Regions from separate parts of the Marinomonas sp. PE14-40 genome, predicted to be linked through region 1. Evidence: predicted binding sites of a transcription regulator. Region 1 holds the regulator's gene; each other region holds the start of a gene.
What was found. The regulator FliA, encoded in region 1, starts transcription of late flagellar genes. The targets are predictions, from matches to a motif close to CTAAAGTTNNNNNNNNNNCNGCCGATA.
Positions count from the first base shown of each region.

Region 1 (3,283 bases):
GCTATCAAGAGCGTATTGAGCAGGCTAAGCAACCAGAAGTTAGTCAGTCAAATCAAGCCGATATTGCTCGGCAAATGTCCTCTGTGCCTGCTAATAAATATGTTTCTATGGTTGATGAAGATCCTATTATTGAAGAATCTTTATCTATTAAACAGCCTGAAGAAAGCGTTCAATTGAAAGAAATGGAAGCTGAGCTGCAAAAGGTAAAAGAACTGCTTGAGCAACAGCGTAAGCTTGGTGAGGTAAAGAAAAATGACCTTGATCCTGCACAAGCAAAAGTAAAAGAGAGATTGACCTCCCTTGGTTTATCGTCAAGTATTGTTTCTGGTATTCTCGATGATGTTGAATTATTAGGCCGAGAAGACGACTGGAATCGAGTGCTATCTCACTTGGCAGAGCATATTCCAGTTAAAAAGCAAGGTTCTGAAATGCATGGGTGCTATGCGTTTATGGGACCGACTGGCGTTGGGAAAACAACGACAATAGGTAAGATCGCAGCGCAACATGTGTTAAAACATGGTTCGGATAGTGTTGTTTTAGTCACCACAGATACCTATAGAATTGCAGCGCATGAACAGCTTCGTACATTTGGGCGTATATTAAATGTGCCCGTTGTTGTTGTAAATGAATATTCAGATTTGAATGAAGTGCTTGATAAATACTCTAATTTCTCACTTGTTCTGGTTGATACTGCTGGTATGAATCCGAGGGATAGAAACCTAGAGCGTCAATTGCTTATGATGAAAAGAGCTCATTCAAATCTAAAGAAACTGCTAGTGTTACCCTGTACAAGTCAAAGACAAGTATTAAAAACTGTTGTTGATGTGTATGCTCAGGTGCAATTAGATGGTTGTGTGTTAAGTAAGTTAGATGAGTCTGCTTCACTAGGTGAAGCGGTTAGTGTTGTTATTGAAGAGAGGTTGCCAGTCGTCTACATCGCAGACGGTCAGCGCATTCCAGATGATATTCAACCAGCAAGGGCACATAATATAATAAGCCGAGCAGTATATACTGCAGAGCAATATAGTCACATATACAGCTCATTGAAATACGGTAGTTAGTAACTTTATGTTATTTCAACCAGTAAGTTATAGAACAATATAGTACAGTTATTTCAAGAGTATTGGTTTAACAAATATAAGGTTACGTTCATCTTTGATTATGCAGTCCAGAACAGGTCTAAATGCCTATAATCAAAAACCGGCACCATCAGTTAATCAAATTATTGATGAATACGGTTTCTTGGTTAAAAAAATTGCCTATCATCTGCTTGCAAGGTTACCAAGCAGTGTTGAGCTGGATGATTTAATTCAAGCGGGGATGATGGGATTGATTGAAGCGTTCAAACGTTTCGAATCGACAAAAGGTGCTAGTTTTGAAACTTATGCAGGAATCCGTATTCGTGGTTCTATAATGGATGAGGTTCGTAAAAGTGACTGGGCTCCTAGGTCGGTACGTCGAAATGGACGAGCAATAGCGAGTGCGATTAAAGAATTAGAAGCTAAGCTTGGTCGTGAGGCTAGTGATTTTGAAATATCTCAGGCAATGGATATTGGTATAAATGAATATCATGAGATGTTGCAATCAAGTATGTCTACTCAGTTATTTAGCTTCGAAGAGTTGCTTGACTCTGAAGGGTTAAATATTGAGACAGATAATGAAGAGGATAGTGCGCCATACTCTTTTGTTGAAGATTTAGGTTTTCAAAAACAATTGGCGCAAGAAATAGATTCTTTACCAGAACGAGAAAAGTTAGTTCTATCTTTGTATTACAATGATGAACTTAACCTTAAAGAAATTGGTTCTGTGTTAGGTGTGAGTGAATCGCGAGTGAGTCAGATACATAGTCAAGCAGCTATGCGTCTTAAAGCTAGATTAAGTGATTGGCGAGATTAAATATGAGCTTTGATAGACTACCTTTGGGTTGTGGAGGTTGCATTGGATAAAAACATGAAGATCCTAATCGTTGATGATTTCTCAACAATGAGGCGTATCATCAAAAATTTACTAAGGGATTTGGGATTTACCAATACAGTTGAAGCTGATGATGGGACAACTGCATTACCTATATTACAAACAGGAACCATAGATTTCTTGGTTACTGATTGGAATATGCCAGGTATGACTGGGATTGAGTTACTACGTTCGGTTAGAGCGGATGAGAAGCTCAAAACGATTCCTGTATTGATGGTTACTGCTGAAGCTAAGCGAGACCAAATTATTTCCGCTGCACAAGCAGGGGTTAATGGTTATGTTGTAAAACCATTTACTGCAGTGGCGTTAAAAGAAAAAATCGAGAAGATTTTTGAACGAATTGATGCCGGAAAATAGGGGCTGAGAATGTCTGATAATTCTAAGTTACGGCTTGGTGAATTTGAGACTCAGGTGAAAGATGGTGCAGTAGATTTAATTAATCGTATTGAAACTGGCGACTTTGCCGGAGCGATTAAAATTATTCAAGATCTTAGTGAAGCGCGACATAACAACTTCTATAACGAAGTTGGCTACCTGACTCGCAGCCTTCACGATGCTATCCGAGATTTCAAAGTTGATTCTGTTGATCAAATCGTTGACCAAGTCGACGGCGCATCAAAAATTACTGATGCAACTGATCGCTTAAACTATGTCATTGATATGACCAACAGCGCTGCAAACACTACTATGGATATGGTCGATAGTAGCGTTCCAGTTGCTAGCCAACTACAAAATCAAGCAAGAGACCTAAGAAAAGATTGGGGTCGCCTTATACAGCGAGATTTAACCCCCGCTGAATTTCGTGAACTCTACAAAAGAATTGATGTATTTCTGCAAACAGCAGATGAAAGTGCAACAACCTTACATTCGAACTTGAATGCGATTCTTTTGGAACAAGGTTATCAAGATTTAACAGGGCAAGTTATTACTCGAGTCACAGAACTTATCCGTGATGTTGAAGAAAAGCTTGTTCATCTTGTTGCTGTTGCTGGGCGTGTTGATAGCATTTCTGGTATGGAACATGAAGACGTAGAAGATGAGGTTGATGACACAAAAGGTCATGGTCCAGCCATCAATAGTGACAACAACCCTGAAGTATTGAATAGCCAAGACGAAGTTGATGACTTGCTATCCAGTCTTGGTTTCTAGAGGAGCTGAGGATGAGTTTCGAAGTTGATGAAGAGATCCTACAGGATTTTTTAGTTGAAGCAGGTGAAATCCTTGAACAGCTATCCGAACAACTGGTTGATTTAGAACAAAACCCAGACGATATCGCTTTATTGAATGCAATCTTTAGAGGATTTCATAC
Region 1 covers NZ_CP130700.1:2,413,658-2,416,940, reverse strand. Annotated here, with positions in the region: gene flhF (flagellar biosynthesis protein FlhF) at 1-1,061, shown strand, start outside; gene Q0A08_RS11150 (RNA polymerase sigma factor FliA) at 1,162-1,896, shown strand; gene Q0A08_RS11145 (chemotaxis response regulator CheY) at 1,951-2,331, shown strand; gene Q0A08_RS11140 (protein phosphatase CheZ) at 2,341-3,123, shown strand; gene Q0A08_RS11135 (chemotaxis protein CheW) at 3,135-3,283, shown strand, end outside.

Region 2 (3,283 bases), 250 kb from region 1:
AATATCACTCCAGTTCATGTTAACAATACGCTCAACACCTTTAACCAAAAAGCCCTGAATTCTGCGATTATATTCAGTAATAATGACAAAGCATTGATCAATATTTTCAATCGGGCTGTCTCCAGTCGCCAAACCAAGATCAAGAATGGGAATAGTTCCACCTCGAATGTGCGCTACACCACGAACAACTGGGCTACTGTGAGGCATGCTGGTCAACTTAGGACACTGAAGAACTTCCTTTACTTTAAAAACATTGATTCCATACACTTGCTTTCCATTCAAGCGAAATAGCAATAACTCAAGGCGGTTCTCCCCAACTAACTGGGTACGCTGATTAACGCTTTCGAGAACTCCGGCCATAAATGCCTCCTACTTGTGATGACACGATTTGAGATTAAACTCTTAAATAGAATATATCGTCCAATGATAGAGTGAATTCTGTTATTTTACTAATCCCTTTAACACCCACTTTTAAATTTTTATGGAAATAACTGCTCTATGAAGCAATACAAGTTAATTTCAATCATATTCGCGTTGCTGTGTAGTAATGTTTTTGCCGCAACAACAGAAGAACAAATTAACTATTTTATAAAAAATATCGAGTTACCTAGATTAGCGTCTAGCTACCCGAATGCAGAAATCATTATTAACTTAGAAAACAGAGGCGGGTTAAATTACCTTCCCGCGTGTGACCAAGCAATATCAGTTGAAAACCAAAGAATAAACTCAAAAAAAAGAACAACTTACGCCATTTCCTGTCAAAATCCAGAATGGAAGTCATTTATCCCAGTATCACAAAAAATCCTGGTAGAAGCGATCAAAGCAATCGCACCAATAAGAAGAAAGCAAACAATTGACGCAAGCAATACTGTCTTAGGTAAAGTTGATTTAACGCAAGTTAGAGGTCAGGTTTATTCACCAGAAAAACCACCTTACGGCCTCATTGCAAAACGTAACATAAATATAAATACCTTTATAACCAAAGAATTAACAGAGCTCCCTATTATTGTTAAACGAGGTCAAAACGTACTTATTTCGGCTCAAAGTGGATTAATTAATGTCAAAATGAATGGCGTTGCTGCTGAAAACGGTACCTTAGGACAACAAATAAAAGTTAAAAACGTAAGTTCTGGTCGTTTTGTGTACGGTAAAGTTGTCTCTGAAGGCGAGATTCGAGTAAACTATTAGGAAATCAGTGAAGAGATTAAAATAACTTTGTATTTATTCATTAAATACCTAAAGTTATAGGTCAATATGCCGATTAAAATGTTAGGCAGGTAAAAAGTTTTAGGCAAAAACTTAGAGGCGAAACAAAATGGCATTTAATATCAATGGGTATGGCAATCAACCCAGCGTAACAAAGAATGATAGATTACAAAAATCTAACGACGAACAAGAATCAAGCAAATCTGTTCAAGCAGAGAAAAGCGGCACACTCACTGATGATACAGTGAAACTAAGTGGTGCAGCACAATCAATGCAAAGTCATCAAACTAAAATTAATAGTATGCCAGATATGGACATGGCTAAGGTCGAGCAAATTAAACTAGCGATCTCCTCAGGTCAATATAAAGTTGATTCAGAGAAGTTGGCGAGCAATATGGTTGCCATGGACTCAATGTTTTAGAGCTAAGACAAACTAATTACCATGCTGCCTCTCATCCCTGTACTTAAACGAAATTTAGAATTATTAAATATTCTTCTCGATCTTTTGACACAAGAAAGAATTGCTTTCGGCTCTTTAAATACAGCTCGCATCCAAGAAATATCTGAAGCTAAACAGTCTGCCATTGACGAATTAGATTCACTTGGAGAAAAACAGCACAAGATCCTCTGTAAATTTGGGGTCATTAACCCAAGGAAACCTGAACCAGGTACATTTAAAAACTGGTTATCTCAACAGTCTCCCGATGATGAAACCCGCCTTCTAGTTGAAGAATGCGAAGAACTACTTGTCCAATGTAAAGGCAAAAACTTTGCCAACGAAAGAGTATTAAGTTCTGTACGTCGTCGTAATCAAGCCATGCTTGAAATCCTTAAAGGCCAAAACAAGAAACACAGAGTCTATACTGCAACAGGTGATAGCCGACCTATCAGCAGCAAACATATCATTGGAAGCGCCTAATTAAGTGTTTATAATCAATGACTAATAATTGAAATAAACACAAATTTAAGGTATAAAATATCCCATATACGAAGTCCTCATAGGTAAACAGGATATACCTGCCGCCTCCTAAGCGGCTATTCCAGGTTCGAGTCCTGGTGAGGACACCATCTCTAATTTATTTCTCCCCAATTAAACCCAACCTTTTCACTTTCTTTACAATTCACTGAACTTTTTATATACCAGAATGTCCTAACTGAAGTTATTAAATTTCTCTGGATAAGCTAATGATAGAAATGCTCATTAACTGGACTCAAAACCCAGCCTTACTCTTTATTGGCATCATTCTTATGTCATACCTACTAGAAGATGCCGCCATCATAAGTGCCGCTCTTTTAGGTGTAGAAGGTAGTCTTTCATACACTGCAGGCTTGATATCTATTTTCATTGGAATCGCCAGTGGTGATTTAATTCTTTACTACTTAGGCAAATCCAGCCACAAGGTTCAGTGGGCAAAAAAGAGACTAGAATCAAAGACAGGCATAGAAATTAGTAAACGCCTACAAAGGACTGCATTTTGGTCAATTTTTATTATTCGCTTCATTCCAGGTTTAAGAAGTATTAGCTACTTAGCCTGTGGCGCATTAAAAGTCGACCTCAGAGTCTTTTTCCTTTCTGTCATGAGCGCCACTGCGCTATGGTGTATCTTTATCTACAGCGCTATTTTCTTCATTGGTGATGCCCTTTGGCTAACTGATTCAGCTTGGCGTTGGGCACTTGCCCCAGTTCTACTTTTGATTATTTATTTTGCTAATAGACAAGTTAGCCAGGCCATCACTAAGGAGCCTTCAGTTTGAAAACACACAGCATCCCATTACCAAAAGGTATTAATGAAGGTATGCCTCCTCTTGAGGTGAGCGATAACATCACCTCATTTTTTGAGTTTTGGCCAGCATGGGCCATGTACACACCCGTCATCATTCAGTGGTTATTATTAAGTGCAAGATACAGAAGCCTGAGCCTCCCACTTATTGCTAATCCAAGCATTCCACTATCTGGCATGGTTGGTGAATCTAAATCTGACATTCTAGACTTAGCATCAGAGGCGTCGTCAAAATCAATCTGCCAATTCACCACTTACCATAGAGGCGAGGCGAACACGGCTGAAGCTGATGCGAG
Region 2 covers NZ_CP130700.1:2,661,059-2,664,341, forward strand. Annotated here, with positions in the region: gene Q0A08_RS12270 (chemotaxis protein CheV) at 1-360, opposite strand, end outside; gene flgA (flagellar basal body P-ring formation chaperone FlgA) at 499-1,188, shown strand; gene flgM (flagellar biosynthesis anti-sigma factor FlgM) at 1,316-1,627, shown strand; gene flgN (flagellar export chaperone FlgN) at 1,649-2,125, shown strand; tRNA gene Q0A08_RS12290 (tRNA-Arg) at 2,199-2,274, shown strand; gene Q0A08_RS12295 (DedA family protein) at 2,392-2,961, shown strand; gene Q0A08_RS12300 (D-alanine--D-alanine ligase) at 2,958-3,283, shown strand, end outside.
Region 2: a site for FliA is predicted at 1,237-1,263, ahead of flgM (flagellar biosynthesis anti-sigma factor FlgM). Genes of this name have one in related genera too.

Region 3 (3,283 bases), 230 kb from region 1:
TTGCTATTGTAAAAAGACAGATGGTTTTAGATTTTGTTAAACCTGCTCTTGCTTCGGGTCTGCTTTCTTATGATCCGTATTTCTACGATAAGAATATTATCGCCAACCCAAAAGATCGACTTTATGATGCTCAAGAGAGGTTGTTGGAAGTTTGCTTATCTGTCGCGGTTGGCAAATCTGTAAAAAGTTTACGTAAGCTTGATGGGCGCTATGATTCCCGTGATGTCAGAACCCGTTATGAAAAAGGTCAAAGCGCTTTTAAATACTTCCGAAATATTCTTAATGACTACACCCGCGATTATATCTTAGATTTTAAAGAAGGGCGTTTAAAAGAAAATGGTGAAGAGCATGATGCTAAGCCAATTAAAGAAGTGGATGTAGTTACTCGCTCAGATGAGCTAGAAGCACCCGTTAAAAAAGCAGAAGCAACACTTTCATTAAGGCAAAGGTCATTAATAGCAAGAGCTGTTAAAAAAACAAAGGCAGTCAATGTTGCCGATGAAATAAAAGATGCTTTGCCGTTATATGATGAGGCTATGGCCATTGTCTTATCTCAAGAGATGCCTTTTAAGCAAGGTAAGGCATTTGAGGAAGAGGTTTTGGTTGAGCTGATTGATCGACTCATTGCGTCTTACGATAGAAACCCTAGTGCACTTTTGTGTGTTAGATTTGTACGCTCACCTGATACTTATCTAGTAAAGCATCTTATTGGTTGTAGTGTTCTGGCAATACACTTTGCAAAAAGCTTAAAAATGTCTGAAGCTTATGTCAAAGCAATTGCTCTTGGGGGGTTGTTGTTTGATTTTGGCCGCTTCAAGTTACCTGGGCCTATGGTAAACAAGGCTGGAAAGCTATCCGAGTCAGAATTTGAGATGTTTAAAAAGCATATTAGTTTTGGTTTACGGGCTGTGAAGGCGTCTGACTGGCTGGTGAAAATTGTGTATCAAATGCTTGAGGATCATCATGAGAAAATTGATGGTACTGGTTATCCTGAAGGAAAAATTGGCGAGGAAATCTCAGTTTATGGCAAAATGGCCGCCATTATTGACGCTTATGATGCGATGACTTCGACTCAGTCACATAAGAGCCCTATGAGTCCTGCGCAAGCTTGTAAGATAATAACGGATGAGGCCGGCCTTGCGTTTGATGCGGATTTAACTAAGCGCTTTGTGCAGTGTGTTGGTCGAATTCCAATTGGTACCTGCGTTGAATTGTCGAACGGACGTATTGGTTTTGTATTAACTTTAAGTAAAGCATTAACCCCAAAACTTATTCGACAGATTTATTTAGCTAAGCAAAAAACAAGTATGGCACCACAAGATATTGATTTAGAAGTCACCGCAGGTGATGTCTCTATTAAAAGAATTGTTGATGCACAATTAATTGATATAAAAATGGAAGATTATTTATTTGTATAATCTTCTCTAATTCTCTAATTCTCTAATTCTCTAATTCTCTAATTCTCTAATTCTCTAATTCTCTAATTCTCTAATTCTCTAATTCTCTAATTTGTTAATTCAATTCTTTATTTTCTTATTTAAATAAGTAGTTGTTAATATAATTTTTAATTCTTTTTTTATTATGGTTTGGAGTCGTTTTGTAAAATAAATTAAAGCCCAAATCATTGATTTTATTGAGTTTATTTACTTTTTTTTAAAAAAAATCAAATAAAAAGCTAAAGGTTTTATATATTCGATCGATAAGTTATATCTTCAAAATAAATTAAAAAATCAAAGTAAAAAAAGTTATAAAAAAAATTAAAGTAAGTTTTCATGACGTCGATAACTATTGTATCAAGCAAGCAACCAAATAATTAAATAACACTAATGGTTGTTGAGTGAAAATCTTGTTTTAGGAGAGAAAACAATGGCACTTTATGTAAATACTAATACAACGTCATTATACGCTCAGCGTCAATTAGGTAATTCTGGTGACGTGTTAGATAAATCTTTCGAGCGTTTGGCTTCTGGTCAACGAATCAACAGCGCAGCAGATGATGCCGCGGGTCTTCAAATCTCGAACCGTTTAACATCTCAGACAAATGGTCTAAACCAGGCGATGCGAAATGCAAACGATGGTATTTCCTTGGCGCAAACTGCTGAAGGTGCGATGGACGAAACAACTAACATGTTGCAACGTATGCGTACCTTGGCAATTCAGTCTGCCAACGGTTCCAACACTGATGATGATCGTTTGGCTATTCAGCAAGAGATTGCTCAGCTAGCGACAGAGATTGACCGTGTTGCTGATACGACAACCTTCGGTGGACAAAACTTGCTTGATGGTAGCTATGCTTCTGGTAGTTTCCAAGTCGGTGCTGACGCAAGCCAAACAATTAGCTTCTCACTTGCAAGTGGAGGTACTAACAACAGTGTTGATATTTCTGCTGCGGGTGGTTTTAACGTACAGGGCTTATCGACTGCTGCAGGTACAACCATTATTTCATCTCTAACAGCTTCTGTATCTTCTGTTGCCAACGCACAAAGTATGATCGAAATGTTAGGTAGTATGATTGCCGCGGTTGATACTAAGCGTGCTGAGTTGGGTGCGGTGCAAAACCGGTTCTCTTCTACCATTAGTAACTTGGGTAACATTAAAGAGAATGTTGAAGGTGCGCGTTCCCGAATTCGTGATGCTGACTTCGCGGAAGAAACTGCGACTATGACAAGTAATCAAATTCTGCAACAAGCTAGTACGACTATTTTGTCGCAAGCAAATCAAAGACCACAATCAGCGATGTCCCTTCTAGGGGGTTAATAAATCGCGGTTAGATAGTTAACCAGTTTTAAAATTTAGTTAGGCTGCTCTGCGAAGGGCTTATCAGCTGGAGGTTTATTGGTGGCGGTTGATAAGTAAGCAAAATTACTTTTAGCTTTTTGGCGAAAGTTAAAGGGATTTACTAAAGGCTTCTTTTGAAGAAGTGATTTTGGCAAGCCATTAGTATACTAATGGCATAAAAAAGCGGCTGATCAGGCCGCTCTACGAAGGACTTTCAAATGCCGGAGGCAAGAGGTTTGGCGATGGCACTTGAAAATTTCGCTTCTCTCTCCTAGAAGTGATTTCAGCCAAACATTCGAAGTGTTTGGCTTTTTTTTTGTGAGATTGGCAGTCCCACATCATATTTATAGCAATACCTATGCCAACCTTTCTAATGCATTAATAAATTGTAAAAAATCACTCAATTTGAAAAAAACGAACGAATCCTCCAGTTAAAAAATATTTTCTTTATTTTTTATAATTTAATTTTCACCTAACTTGTTGAAATGAAAGATAAATAAGGATT
Region 3 covers NZ_CP130700.1:2,644,540-2,647,822, reverse strand. Annotated here, with positions in the region: gene Q0A08_RS12205 (HD-GYP domain-containing protein) at 1-1,418, shown strand, start outside; gene Q0A08_RS12200 (flagellin) at 1,867-2,757, shown strand.
Region 3: a site for FliA is predicted at 1,676-1,702, ahead of Q0A08_RS12200 (flagellin). Genes of this name have one in related genera too.